2 regions of the Streptomyces sp. NPDC043908 genome follow, and region 1 is predicted to be linked to the other one. Evidence: predicted binding sites of a transcription regulator. Region 1 holds the regulator's gene; the other holds the start of a gene.
The links. Region 1 encodes HrcA, which represses chaperone genes, less so after heat shock. Its sites were predicted from a motif close to TTNGCACTCNGNNNNNCNGAGTGCNAA; they were not measured.
Positions count from the first base shown of each region.

Region 1 (6,212 bases):
GCTCCCCGCCGCCGACCTGGTCCGGATGCTCTCGGCGGTACGCGAGGAGTTCGGCCTGGCGGACGACGCGGAGGTGACGACGGAGGCGAACCCCGAGTCGGTGGACCGGGCGTATTTGGAGGAGCTGCGGGCCGGCGGCTTCAACCGGGTCTCCTTCGGCATGCAGAGCGCCAAGCAGCACGTCCTGAAGATCCTCGACCGCACGCACACGCCGGGCCGCCCCGAGGCGTGCGTCGCCGAGGCGCGGGCGGCGGGCTTCGACCACGTCAACCTCGACCTGATCTACGGGACGCCGGGGGAGTCGGACCAGGACTGGCGCGAGACGCTGGCGGCGGCGGTGGGGGCGGGTCCCGACCACATCTCCGCGTACGCCCTGATCGTGGAGGAGGGTACGCAGCTGGCGCGCCGCATCCGCCGGGGCGAGGTCCCGATGACGGACGACGACGTCCACGCGGACCGCTACCTCATCGCGGACGCGGTGCTGGCCGAGGCGGGCTTCCACTGGTACGAGGTGTCGAACTGGGCCACCACGGAAGCGGGCCGCTGCCTGCACAACGAGCTGTACTGGCGGGGCGCGGACTGGTGGGGCGCGGGCCCCGGCGCGCACAGCCATGTCGGGGGCGTGCGGTGGTGGAACGTGAAGCATCCCGGGGCGTATGCGGCGGCGCTGGCGGGTGGGCGTACGCCGGGGGCGGGGCGCGAGGTCCTGGCGGCGGAGGACCGCCGGGTGGAGCGCATCCTGCTGGAGCTCCGGCTCCGGGAGGGCTGCGAGCTGTCGCTGCTGCGCCCGGCGGGGCTGGCGGCGGCGCGCCGGGCAATGGGGGAGGGGTTGCTGGAGGAGGGGGCGTTCGGGGCGGGGCGGGCGGTGCTGACCCTGCGGGGGCGGTTGTTGGCGGACGGGGTGGTGCGGGATCTGGTGGACTGACCCCCGGTCCGGGGTGCGGTGTTCGGCTGCGGGTGTGTGGTGGGTTGCCCGCGCAGTTCCCCGCGCCCCTGGGGGGAACGGGGCCCCCGGGGCGCGAGGACCGGGAGGAACTGGGCCGCAGGCCCGTTCCTTGAGGGGCGCGGGGAACTGCGCCGCCAGCCCCCACCGGGCCGCAGGCGAACGTGGGTTTCAGGGGCGCGGGGAACTGCGCGGCCAGCCCCCACCGGGGCGCGGATGGAGAGAGGCGTTCGGGGCGGAGCCGTCCCCCGGAGGGTTTAGGGGAGGGGCGGGGAGGGGGCCGTCACGAAGTCGATCAGCTCCTCCACCCGCCCCAGCAACTCCGGCTCCAGGTCCCGATAACTCCGCACCCCGGAGAGAATCCGCTGCCACGCCGCCCCCGTGTTCACCGGCCACCCCAGCGCCCGGCACACCCCCGTCTTCCAGTCCTCCCCCCGCGGCACCACCGGCCACCCCGCGATCCCCACGGCCGCCGGCTTCACCGCCTCCCACACGTCGATGTAGGGGTGCCCGGCCACCAGCACGTGCGCGCCCGTGACCGCCGCCGCGATCCGGGACTCCTTGGAGCCGGGCACCAGGTGGTCGACCAGGACACCCAGGCGCGCGTCGGGGCCGGGGGCGAAGTCCGCGACGATCGCGGGGAGGTCGTCGATGCCCGACAGGTACTCGACGACGACGCCCTCGATGCGCAGGTCGTCGCCCCACACCTTCTCCACCAGCTCCGCGTCGTGGCGCCCCTCGACATAGATGCGCCCCGCGCGCGCCACCCGCGCCCGCGCCCCCGGCACGGCGACGGAGCCCGAGGCGGTGCGCGCCGGGCGCGAGGGAGCGGGCGCCGGCGGGCGTACCAGCGTGACCACCTTCCCCTCCAGCAGGAACCCCCGCGCCGCCATGGGGAACACCCGCTTCTTGCCGAAGCGGTCCTCCAGCGTCACCGTCCCCGCCTCACAGCGGAGCACCGCCCCGCAGAACCCGGTCGTCACCTCCTCGACGACCAGGTCGAGCTCGGCGGGCACCTCGGGGGCCGGGGTCCCCTTCTTCCAGGGCGGAGTCAGGTCCGGGCTGTAGCTGCGCATTCCGATGAGAATACGGGTGGATCATGTGCCCATATGGGTGTACGCCCTTATGACACGCCGAATTCCTCCGCGAGCCCGGCCCGCTGCGCCCGGACGAACGCCGCGTCCACCACCGCCCCGTGCCCCGGTACGTACACCGCGTCCTCGCCGCCCAGGTCGAGCAGCCGGTCGAGGGCGGCGGGCCAGTGGGTGCGGACCGCGTCCGGCCCGGCCTGCGGCTCGCCGGACTCCTCGACCAGGTCACCGCAGAAGACGATTTCGGGCGAACCGGGGCCACCAGGGCTGCCCGGGACCAGCAGGGCCAGGTCGTGGCCGGTGTGGCCGGGGCCCACGTTCGCCAGCAGCACCTGCCGCCCGCCCAGCTCCAGCGTCCACTCGCCCGTCACGAAGTGCCGCGGGCGCACCAGCAGGTCCGCCGCCTCGGCGGCCCGCGCGGGCGGCACCCCGTGGGTGACGGCGTCGGTCCGCAGGGCGTCCGCGTCCAGGACCCGGTCGATCCCGACCGCCCCGTAGACCTCGGCCCCGGAGAACGCGGCCGTGCCCAGGACGTGGTCGAAGTGCGGATGGCTGAGTGCGATATGCGTCACCCGGCGCCCGAGCAGCGCCTGTGCCTGGGCGCGCAGCTCGGCGCCCTCGCGCAGGGTCGAGCCCGTGTCGTACAGCAGGACCGCGTCCTCGCCCGCGACCAGGCCCGCCGTAGCGTCCCACCCCGGCAGCCGGCGGCGGCCCACGCCGTCGCCCAGCCGCTCCCAGCCGAACTCTTCCCAGCGGACGTCCATGACACGACGCTATCCCGGGCGGCCGGGGCGGTGCGTTCGAGCGCGCCGCGAGCGTCACGGACCGCCGCCCTTGCTAGGGGTGTACCGGTCGGCCGTACACTGGCCGGGGATCGCTGGCACTCGAACGCGCAGAGTGCCAGGGCAGAGCGGCCAGGACGACAGCTGGAGGTGTGCGCGGTGCTCAGTGAACGCAGACTCGAAGTCCTGCGCGCGATCGTCCAGGACTACGTCGGGACCGAGGAGCCGGTGGGCTCGAAGGCCCTGACCGAGCGGCACAAGCTGGGCGTCTCGCCGGCGACCGTGCGCAACGACATGGCCGTGCTGGAGGAGGAGGGCTTCATCGCCCAGCCCCACACCAGCGCCGGCCGTATCCCCACGGACAAGGGCTACCGGCTGTTCGTCGACCGGCTCGCGGGCGTCAAGCCGCTGTCGTCGCCGGAGCGGCGGGCCATCCAGAACTTCCTGGACGGCGCCGTCGACCTCGACGACGTGGTGGCGCGCACGGTCCGGCTGCTCGCGCAGCTGACCCGGCAGGTCGCCGTCGTGCAGTACCCGTCGCTGACACGGTCCACCGTGCGGCACGTGGAGCTGCTGTCGCTGGCCCCGGCCCGGCTGATGCTGGTGCTCATCACGGACACCGGGCGGGTCGAGCAGCGGCTGGTCGACTGCCCGGCGCCGTTCGGCGAGACCTCGCTGGCGGATCTGCGGGCCCGGCTCAACAGCCGGGTGGTGGGGCGCCGCTTCGCGGACGTCCCGCAGCTGGTGCAGGATCTTCCCGAATCCTTCGAGCCGGAGGACCGAGGAACCGTTTCGACGGTGCTCGCCACCCTGCTCGAAACCCTGGTGGAGGAGACCGAGGAACGGCTGATGATCGGCGGCACCGCCAATCTCACCCGCTTCGGACACGACTTCCCCCTGACCATTCGGCCGGTGCTGGAGGCGCTGGAGGAGCAGGTCGTGCTCCTCAAGCTGCTCGGCGAGGCCAAAGAATCGGGCATGACCGTACGAATCGGGCATGAGAACGCCCATGAAGGGCTGAACTCCACGTCCGTCGTCTCGGTCGGCTACGGTTCGGGCGGCGAAGCCGTCGCGAAACTCGGCGTGGTCGGACCGACCCGCATGGATTACCCCGGAACGATGGGAGCGGTACGCGCAGTGGCACGTTACGTCGGACAGATCCTGGCGGAGTCGTAAGTGGCCACGGACTACTACGCCGTACTGGGCGTACGCCGCGACGCATCGCAGGACGAGATCAAGAAGGCGTTCCGGCGCCTGGCGCGTGAGCTCCACCCGGATGTGAATCCGGACCCGAAGACGCAGGAGCGCTTCAAGGAGATCAACGCCGCCTACGAGGTCCTCTCGGACCCGCAGAAGAAGCAGGTCTACGACCTCGGAGGCGACCCCCTGTCGTCCTCCGGCGGCGGTGGAGCCGGTGGCTTCGGCGCGGGCGGCTTCGGGAACTTCTCGGACATCATGGACGCGTTCTTCGGCAACGCGGCGCAGCGCGGGCCCCGTTCGCGCACCCGTCGCGGCCAGGACGCCATGATCCGGCTGGAGATCGACCTCAACGAGGCGGCCTTCGGCACGACCAAGGACATCCAGGTCGACACGGCGGTCGTCTGTACGACCTGCTCCGGCGAGGGCGCCGCTCCCGGCACCTCGGCGCAGACGTGTGACATGTGCCGCGGCCGCGGCGAGGTCTCCCAGGTCACCCGCTCCTTCCTCGGCCAGGTCATGACCTCCCGCCCCTGCCCCCAGTGCCAGGGCTTCGGGACCGTCGTGCCCACGCCGTGCCCGGAGTGCGCGGGCGACGGCCGCATCCGCTCGCGCCGCACGCTCACGGTCAAGATCCCGGCCGGTGTCGACAACGGCACCCGGATCCAGCTCGCGGGCGAGGGCGAGGTCGGCCCCGGCGGCGGCCCCGCCGGTGATCTGTACGTGGAGATCCACGAGCTGAACCACGACGTCTTCCAGCGCCGTGGCGACGATCTGCACTGCACGGTGACGATCCCCATGACAGCGGCGTCGCTCGGCACCAAGGTGCCGTTGCAGACGCTGGACGGCATGGAGGAGGTGGACATCCGGCCGGGCACCCAGTCGGGCCAGTCCATCCCGCTGCACGCGCGCGGTGTGACGCACCTGCGGGGCGGTGGCCGGGGCGACCTGATCGTCCACGTCGAGGTCACCACGCCGACCAAGCTGGATCCGCAGCAGGAGGATCTGCTGCGCCAGCTGGCGAAGCTCCGCGGCGAGGAACGCCCGACGGGGCAGTTCCAGCCCGGGCAGCAGGGGTTGTTCTCCCGGCTGAAGGACGCGTTCAACGGGCGGTGAGGGGGTTCCCTCTCGGGGGCGCCGCCCGTCGGCCCGGTGTTCGGCTGCGGGTGCGTGGGGGTTGCTCGCGCAGTTCCCCGCGCCCCTGTTCGGCCCGGTCTTTGGCCGCGGATCGTGGGTGGCCGGTCGCGCAGTTCCCCGCGCCCCTCGGGGGGACCGCCGTCTCCCGGGATGTCGCTCAGCCAGTGACCCCTTCGGGAACCGTGCGGCCAGCCCGGGGGTGAAGGGGCTGGGGGGTCGGGGCGATTCGGTGGCTGGGCGGGGCCGTGGCACGATGCGGGCATGGCTTTGACCGATCTCTGCCGGTATCCGATCGTGCAGGCTCCCATGGCCGGTGGCGTCTCCGCCCCCGGTCTGGCCGCCGCGGTCTGCGAGGCCGGCGGACTCGGGTTCCTGGCCGCCGGGTACAAGACGGCCGACGGCATGTACCAGGAGATCAAGCAGCTGCGGGGGCTCACCGGACGCCCCTTCGGCGTCAACCTGTTCATGCCGCAGCCGCCGCACACCGACCCGGCCGTCGTCGAGGTGTACCGCAACCAGCTCGCGGGCGAGGCCACCTGGTACGAGACGCCGCTCGGCGAGGCCGACTCCGGTGGCGACGACGGCTACGAGGCCAAGCTGGCGATCCTGCGCGAGGACCCGGTCGCGGCCGTCTCGTTCACCTTCGGCTGCCCCGAGCGCGAGGTGCTCGCCGCGTTCGCCGCCCTCGGCACGTACACCGTCGTCACCGTGACCACCCCCGACGAGGCGCTGGCCGCGCAGGTCGCCGGGGCCGACGCCGTCTGCGTCCAGGGGACGGAGGCCGGCGGCCACCAGTCCACGCACCGCGACGACCCGCAGGCCGACGGCTCCGGGCTCGGGCTGCTGACGCTGATCACCCAGGTCCGCGAGAGCGTGACGCTGCCGATCGTCGCGGCCGGCGGGCTGATGCGCGGCGCCCAGATCGCGGCGGTGCTCGCGGCGGGCGCGGACGCGGCGCAGCTCGGCACGGCGTTCCTGGCCTGCCCCGAGTCCGGCGCGCACGCCCTGCACAAGCAGGCCCTGACCAACCCCCTCTTCGTCCGTACGGAGCTGACGCGGGCG
Region 1 covers NZ_JBWKEI010000020.1:30,966-37,177, reverse strand. The annotation lists gene hemW (radical SAM family heme chaperone HemW) at 1-925, shown strand, start outside; gene AC069K_RS32290 (DUF3097 domain-containing protein) at 1,201-2,019, opposite strand; gene AC069K_RS32285 (MBL fold metallo-hydrolase) at 2,067-2,798, opposite strand; gene hrcA (heat-inducible transcriptional repressor HrcA) at 2,976-3,992, shown strand; gene dnaJ (molecular chaperone DnaJ) at 3,993-5,129, shown strand; gene AC069K_RS32270 (nitronate monooxygenase) at 5,412-6,212, shown strand, end outside.

Region 2 (6,212 bases), on a different contig from region 1:
ACGAGGAGGCCGTCGAGGCGGCCCTGACCGCCGCCGGCGGCGAGGTGAAGACGGCGATCCTGATGCTGCTCGCGGATCTGGACGCGGCGGCGGCGGCCCGGCGGCTGGCCGAGGCCCGGGGCCGGCTGCGCGCGGCGCTGCCGTAGCCGCCCGCCGGAGTCCGTGAACGCCCGCCGGACTCCGTGAACGCCGAAGGGCGGCACCCCGTGGGGTGCCGCCCTCCGTACGTAACCGGGCTTGCCGATCCTCCGACGAGGATCAGAAGTCCATGTCACCGCCCGGCATGCCGCCCGGAGCGCCGCCCGCGGCGGCCTTCTCCGGCTTGTCGGCGATGACGGCCTCGGTGGTGAGGAACAGCGCGGCGATCGACGCGGCGTTCTGCAGCGCGGAGCGCGTGACCTTCGCCGGGTCGATGATGCCCTCGGCGATCATGTCCACGTACTCACCGGTCGCGGCGTTCAGACCGTGGCCGACGGGCAGGTTGCGGACCTTCTCGACGATGACGCCACCCTCGAGACCACCGTTGACGGCGATCTGCTTCAGCGGGGCCTCCAGGGCGAGCTTCACGGCGTTGGCGCCGGTCAGCTCGTCACCCGACAGGTCCAGCTTCTCGAAGACCGAGGAGGCCTGGAGCAGGGCCACGCCACCGCCGGCGACGATGCCCTCCTCGACGGCCGCCTTGGCGTTGCGCACGGCGTCCTCGATGCGGTGCTTGCGCTCCTTGAGCTCCACCTCGGTGGCGGCGCCGGCCTTGATGACGGCCACGCCGCCGGCCAGCTTCGCCAGACGCTCCTGGAGCTTCTCGCGGTCGTAGTCCGAGTCCGAGTTCTCGATCTCGGCGCGGATCTGGTTCACGCGACCGGCGACCTGCTCGCTGTCACCGGCACCGTCGACGATGGTGGTCTCGTCCTTGGTGATGACGACCTTGCGGGCGCGGCCGAGCAGGTCGAGACCCGCGTTCTCCAGCTTGAGGCCGACCTCCTCGGAGATGACCGTGCCGCCGGTGAGGATGGCGATGTCGTTCAGCATGGCCTTGCGGCGGTCGCCGAAGCCCGGGGCCTTGACGGCGACGGACTTGAAGGTGCCGCGGATCTTGTTCACGACCAGGGTCGACAGGGCCTCGCCCTCGACGTCCTCGGCGATGATCAGGAGCGGCTTGCCCGACTGCATGACCTTCTCGAGGAGCGGCAGCAGGTCCTTGACCGAGCCGATCTTCGAGTTGACGATCAGGATGTACGGGTCGTCGAGCGCGGCTTCCATGCGCTCCATGTCGGTCGCGAAGTACGCCGAGATGTAGCCCTTGTCGAAGCGCATGCCCTCGGTGAGCTCGAGCTCCAGACCGAAGGTCTGGGACTCCTCGACCGTGATGACGCCTTCCTTGCCGACCTTGTCCATCGCCTCGGCGATGAGCTCGCCGATCTGGGTGTCGGCGGCGGAGATGGAGGCCGTCGAAGCGATCTGCTCCTTGGTCTCGACATCCTTGGCCTGCTCCAGGAGCGCACCGGAGACGGCCTCGACGGCCTTCTCGATGCCGCGCTTCAGGGCCATCGGGTTGGCACCCGCGGCCACGTTGCGCAGACCCTCGCGCACGAGCGCCTGGGCGAGGACGGTCGCGGTGGTCGTACCGTCACCGGCGACGTCGTCCGTCTTCTTGGCGACTTCCTTGACCAGCTCGGCGCCGATCTTCTCGTACGGGTCCTCGAGCTCGATCTCCTTGGCGATGGAAACACCATCGTTGGTGATCGTGGGGGCGCCCCACTTCTTCTCGAGGACGACGTTGCGGCCCTTGGGGCCAAGGGTGACCTTGACGGCGTCGGCGAGCTGGTTCATCCCGCGCTCGAGACCGCGCCGTGCCTCCTCGTCGAACGCGATGATCTTGGCCATGTGAAGTGGTCCTCCCGGACAGGGGTGGCGTTCTTCGTGGACCGCGCCGGTGCCCGCGACGGACGGCTCGCGACCCTTGTGGTTCCTTGCCCCACCCGGTCCGCGGGCCTCACTGACCCGATCCAAGTTCTGTCACTCTCACTCGGAGAGTGCTAACGCCAATGATTAGCACTCGACCCCGGAGAGTGCAAGGCCGTCCCACCGCCACGGCCCGGTCCCGGACACCCGCCCGCCGGGGTCCGGACCGCCGAGGCGGGCCCGGACACACACGTGGGGCCCGCATCCATTTACAGAGGATGCGGGCCCCACGGGCCTGTATGCGTCGGTGGCCGATCGCGCCGAGATCAGACGGCGAGCTTGACCATGTCCGCCTGCGGACCCTTCTGGCCCTGCGAGATCTCGAACTCGACTCGCTGACCTTCTTCAAGGGTGCGGTACCCGTCCATCTGGATCGCGCTGTAGTGGACGAAAACATCCGCACCACCGTCGACCGCGATGAAGCCGTACCCCTTCTCCGCGTTGAACCACTTGACGGTGCCCTGAGCCATGCCTAACTCCCCTATTACTGGCCCTTGCACGGGACCGCACTTCGCGGACCCGGGTCAGATCTCCACCCTCCGACAGGAGAGGGTGTGCGCCGGAACGCGTCGACCGCGGCTGAATGTATCTGCCCAACTGCCCTCTGCAACAGGTCAGTCGGACGAGAATTCCGGGCGGGGGCCAGGAGCGGAATGCCGCCTATTCCAGCATTACGGGGCAAGTCGGGCCGGGCAAAGCGCACTTAAGGAGCAATATGCTCGAACACTTTGACTGCATCTCGACGCCGGTTCGTCGCGTTCTCATATGCACGTGGCATGCGCAACGAAGGGGACTTCCCCACTGTACCGCGCTCAACCACACTGAATTGCCCCCTCCGCTTAGCTTGCGGAGGGGGCAATTCAGGTAACGCGGAGTAGCTCAGCAGCCGCCCGCGACGGCCGGAATGATCGAGACCCCGGCGCCGTCCGGCGTGGCCGTCTCCAGGCCCTGCTCGAAGCGGACGTCGTCGTCGTTGACGTACACGTTGACGAACCGGCGCAGCTTGCCCTGGTCGTCCAGGACCCGGGCGGCGATCCCCGTGTGGTTCTTCTCCAGGTCGGCGATGACCTCGGCGAGGGTGGCACCCTCGGCCGCGACCTCGGCCTGCCCGCCGGTGTACGTGCGGAGGATGGTGGGGATGCGGACGTTGACGCTCATGGGGCTTCCTGCCTTCCGTCTGGGAGCTGGTGGGTCAGCCGGCCAGGCCGGCGTCGCGGAACGCGTCCAGGCTCGGGCGGATGGTCGCGGTCGGGCCGGTGGTCGGCGCCACCGCGTCCAGGGTCTTGAGGCCGTCACCCGTGTTGAGGACGACAGTAGTCAGGGACGGGTCGAGAAGCCCCTCCTCGATGAGCTTGCGGGTGACACCGACCGTCACGCCGCCCGCCGTCTCGGCGAAGATGCCCTCGGTCCGGGCCAGCAGCTTGATCGCGTCCACGATCTGCCCGTCGTTCACGTCCTCCACCGCGCCCCCGGTGCGCCGGGCGATGTCCAGGACGTAGGGGCCGTCCGCCGGGTTGCCGATGGCGAGGGACTTGGCGATGGTGTCCGGCTTCTGCGGGCGGACCACGTCGTGGCCCGCCTTGAAGGCGGTCGACACCGGCGAGCAGCCCTCGGCCTGGGCGCCGAAGATCTTGTACGGCCGGTCCTCGACGAGCCCCAGCTTCACCAGCTCCTGGAGCCCCTTGTCGATCTTCGTGAGCTGGGAGCCGGAGGCGATCGGGACGACGAGCTGGTCGGGCAGCCGCCAGCCGAGCTGCTCGCAGATCTCGTACGCCAGCGTCTTGGAGCCCTCGCCGTAGTACGGGCGCAGGTTCACGTTGACGAAGCCCCAGCCCTCGCCGAGCGGGTCGCCGATGAGCTCCGAGCAGAAGCGGTTGACGTCGTCGTAGTTGCCCTCGATGCCGACCAGCTCGCCGCCGTACACCGCGGCCATGACGACCTTGCCCTGCTCCAGGTCGTGCGGGATGAAGACGCAGGAGCGCAGACCCGCCCGGGCCGCGGCGGCGCCGACCGCGCCCGCGAGGTTGCCGGTGGAGGAGCAGGAGAGCGTGGTGAAGCCGAAGGCGCGGGCGGCCTCGACGGCGATGGCGACGACGCGGTCCTTGAAGGAGTGCGTCGGGTTGCCGGAGTCGTCCTTGACGTAGAGACCGCCGGTGACGCCCAGCTCACGGGCGAGGTTGTCGGCCTTGACGAGCTTGGTGAATCCCGGATTCAGGTTGGGCTTTTCCGCCACATTGGCCGGAACGGGCAGCAGGGGCGCATAGCGCCAGATGTTGTCCGGGCCCGCTTCGATCCGCTTGCGGAGCGCCTCGGGGTCACCTGTCGGAAGGTCGTACGCGACTTCGAGCGGCCCGAAACACAGGGCGCAGGCGAAGACGGGGCCGAGGTCGAACCGCTCGCCGCATTCCCGGCAGGAAAGCGCGACGGCGGGACCGAGATCCACGGAGGTGGCGGCGTCTGCGGTGGTGGCGTCCGCGGTGGCGACAGGGGTGGCAGCTACGTCGGCGGTGTGCACAGCCATGATGGCGAGGCCCTTTCTCCTCATCTTCCCCATGGCGCATTTCGCCATGAGACGGAATTGGCACCTTCCCCACCGTGACCTCGCGGTCGGCAGGAGGGTTGCCGGGACTTCAACGGGCCGTTCCCTCAGTCCCTCTGGATGAGCGCTGTGGCACCGGGTCCAGGACCCGGGCGTTTGTCCGCGCGACGACCCCGACATGCGAGCGCCGTCCGCGTTGTTCAAGACTGTAACCGAAGGCCCGGACGGTTGAGATAGTCGTCCGAACCGCGAGATGGATCACAGGCGGCACCCGCGCCGTCCCGCGCGCCGTCACTCACAGAGGGGTCACCGATCGTGCTGGAAGAGGTGGAACGCTGGCTGAGCAGGCGTTCCTGGTCGGCGGCCGACCGCCCGCTGGACGCGATCACGGCGGCCAAGCGCCGCACCGGCACCACGGTCAGCGTGGTCCTGCCCGCGCTGGACGAGGAGGCCACGGTCGGGCAGATCGTCACCGCGATCCGCCGCGAGCTGATGACCGCCGCCGTGCCGCTCGTCGACGAGCTGGTGGTGGTCGACTCCGGCTCCACCGACCGCACGGCCGAGGTCGCGGCCGCCGCGGGCGCCCGCGTGGTCCACCGGGACGCGATCCTGCCCCGGATACCGGCGCTGCCCGGCAAGGGCGAGGTCCTGTGGCGCTCCCTGCTGGTCACCACGGGTGACATCGTCTGCTTCATCGACGCGGATCTGAAGGAGTTCGACCCCGGCTTCGTCTCCGGCATCGTCGGCCCGCTCCTGACCGACCCGGACGTGCACCTCGTCAAGGCGATGTACGACCGCCCGTTCGGAGACTCCCCAGGTCAGGGCGGTCGCGTCACCGAACTGGTGGCCCGCCCGCTGCTCAATCTGCACTGGCCGCAGCTGGCCGGGTTCGTCCAGCCGCTGGGCGGCGAGTACGCGGCCCGGCGCTCCCTGCTGGAGCGGCTGCCCTTCCCCGTCGGTTACGGAGTGGAGCTGGGGCTGCTCGTCGACGCGCTGCACACCGTGGGTCTCGACGCGCTGGCCCAGGTCGACGTGGGCGTGCGCAGACACCGCCACCAGGACGGGCAGGCGCTCGGCCGGATGGCAGCGGCGATCTACCGCACGGCCCAACTGCGCCTGTCCCGGGCCCACTTGGTCCGTCCGTCGCTGACGCAGTTCGAACGGGCCGAGGAGGGCTTCGTCCCGCGCACCTACGCGGTGGACACCGAGGAACGCCCGCCGATGCGCGAGATCTCGGAGTACGCGGTGCACCGCGCGGCGTGAGCGGGCGCGGCCGCCGGGGGGTCCGTGACACGGTTCGCACGTTTGAGGCATTCCGCTTCGGGCTAGGTTCGTCTCCATGGTCCCCGCGCGTGCTGCCCAGATCCTCGTCGCGTCCAACCGCGGCCCGGTCTCGTACACCCTCGACCCCGACGGAACACTCACACCCCGCCGCGGCGGCGGCGGCCTGGTCTCGGGTCTCTCCGCCATCGGCGCCGAGGCGGACACCCTGTGGGTGTGCTCCGCGCTCGGCGACGGCGACCGGGAGGCGGTGCGGCGCGGGGTGGGCGAGCCGGGCGTGCGGATGCTGGACATCGACGCGGCCGTCCACACCGACGCCTACAACGGCATCGCCAACTCGGTGCTGTGGTTCGTCCACCACATGCTCTACCAGACACCGCTGGAGCCCGCCTTCGACGCGGAGTTCCGGCGCCAGTGGGGTGCGTACGAG
Region 2 covers NZ_JBWKEI010000004.1:424,437-430,648, reverse strand. The annotation lists gene murQ (N-acetylmuramic acid 6-phosphate etherase) at 1-146, shown strand, start outside; gene groL (chaperonin GroEL) at 259-1,884, opposite strand; gene AC069K_RS12620 (cold-shock protein) at 2,229-2,432, opposite strand; gene AC069K_RS12615 (MoaD/ThiS family protein) at 2,842-3,120, opposite strand; gene thrC (threonine synthase) at 3,155-4,507, opposite strand; SAM riboswitch class I at 4,501-4,628, opposite strand; gene AC069K_RS12605 (glucosyl-3-phosphoglycerate synthase) at 4,817-5,764, shown strand; gene AC069K_RS12600 (alpha,alpha-trehalose-phosphate synthase (UDP-forming)) at 5,841-6,212, shown strand, end outside.
Region 2: the regulator HrcA is predicted to act here: its motif matches at 2,014-2,040, upstream of groL (chaperonin GroEL).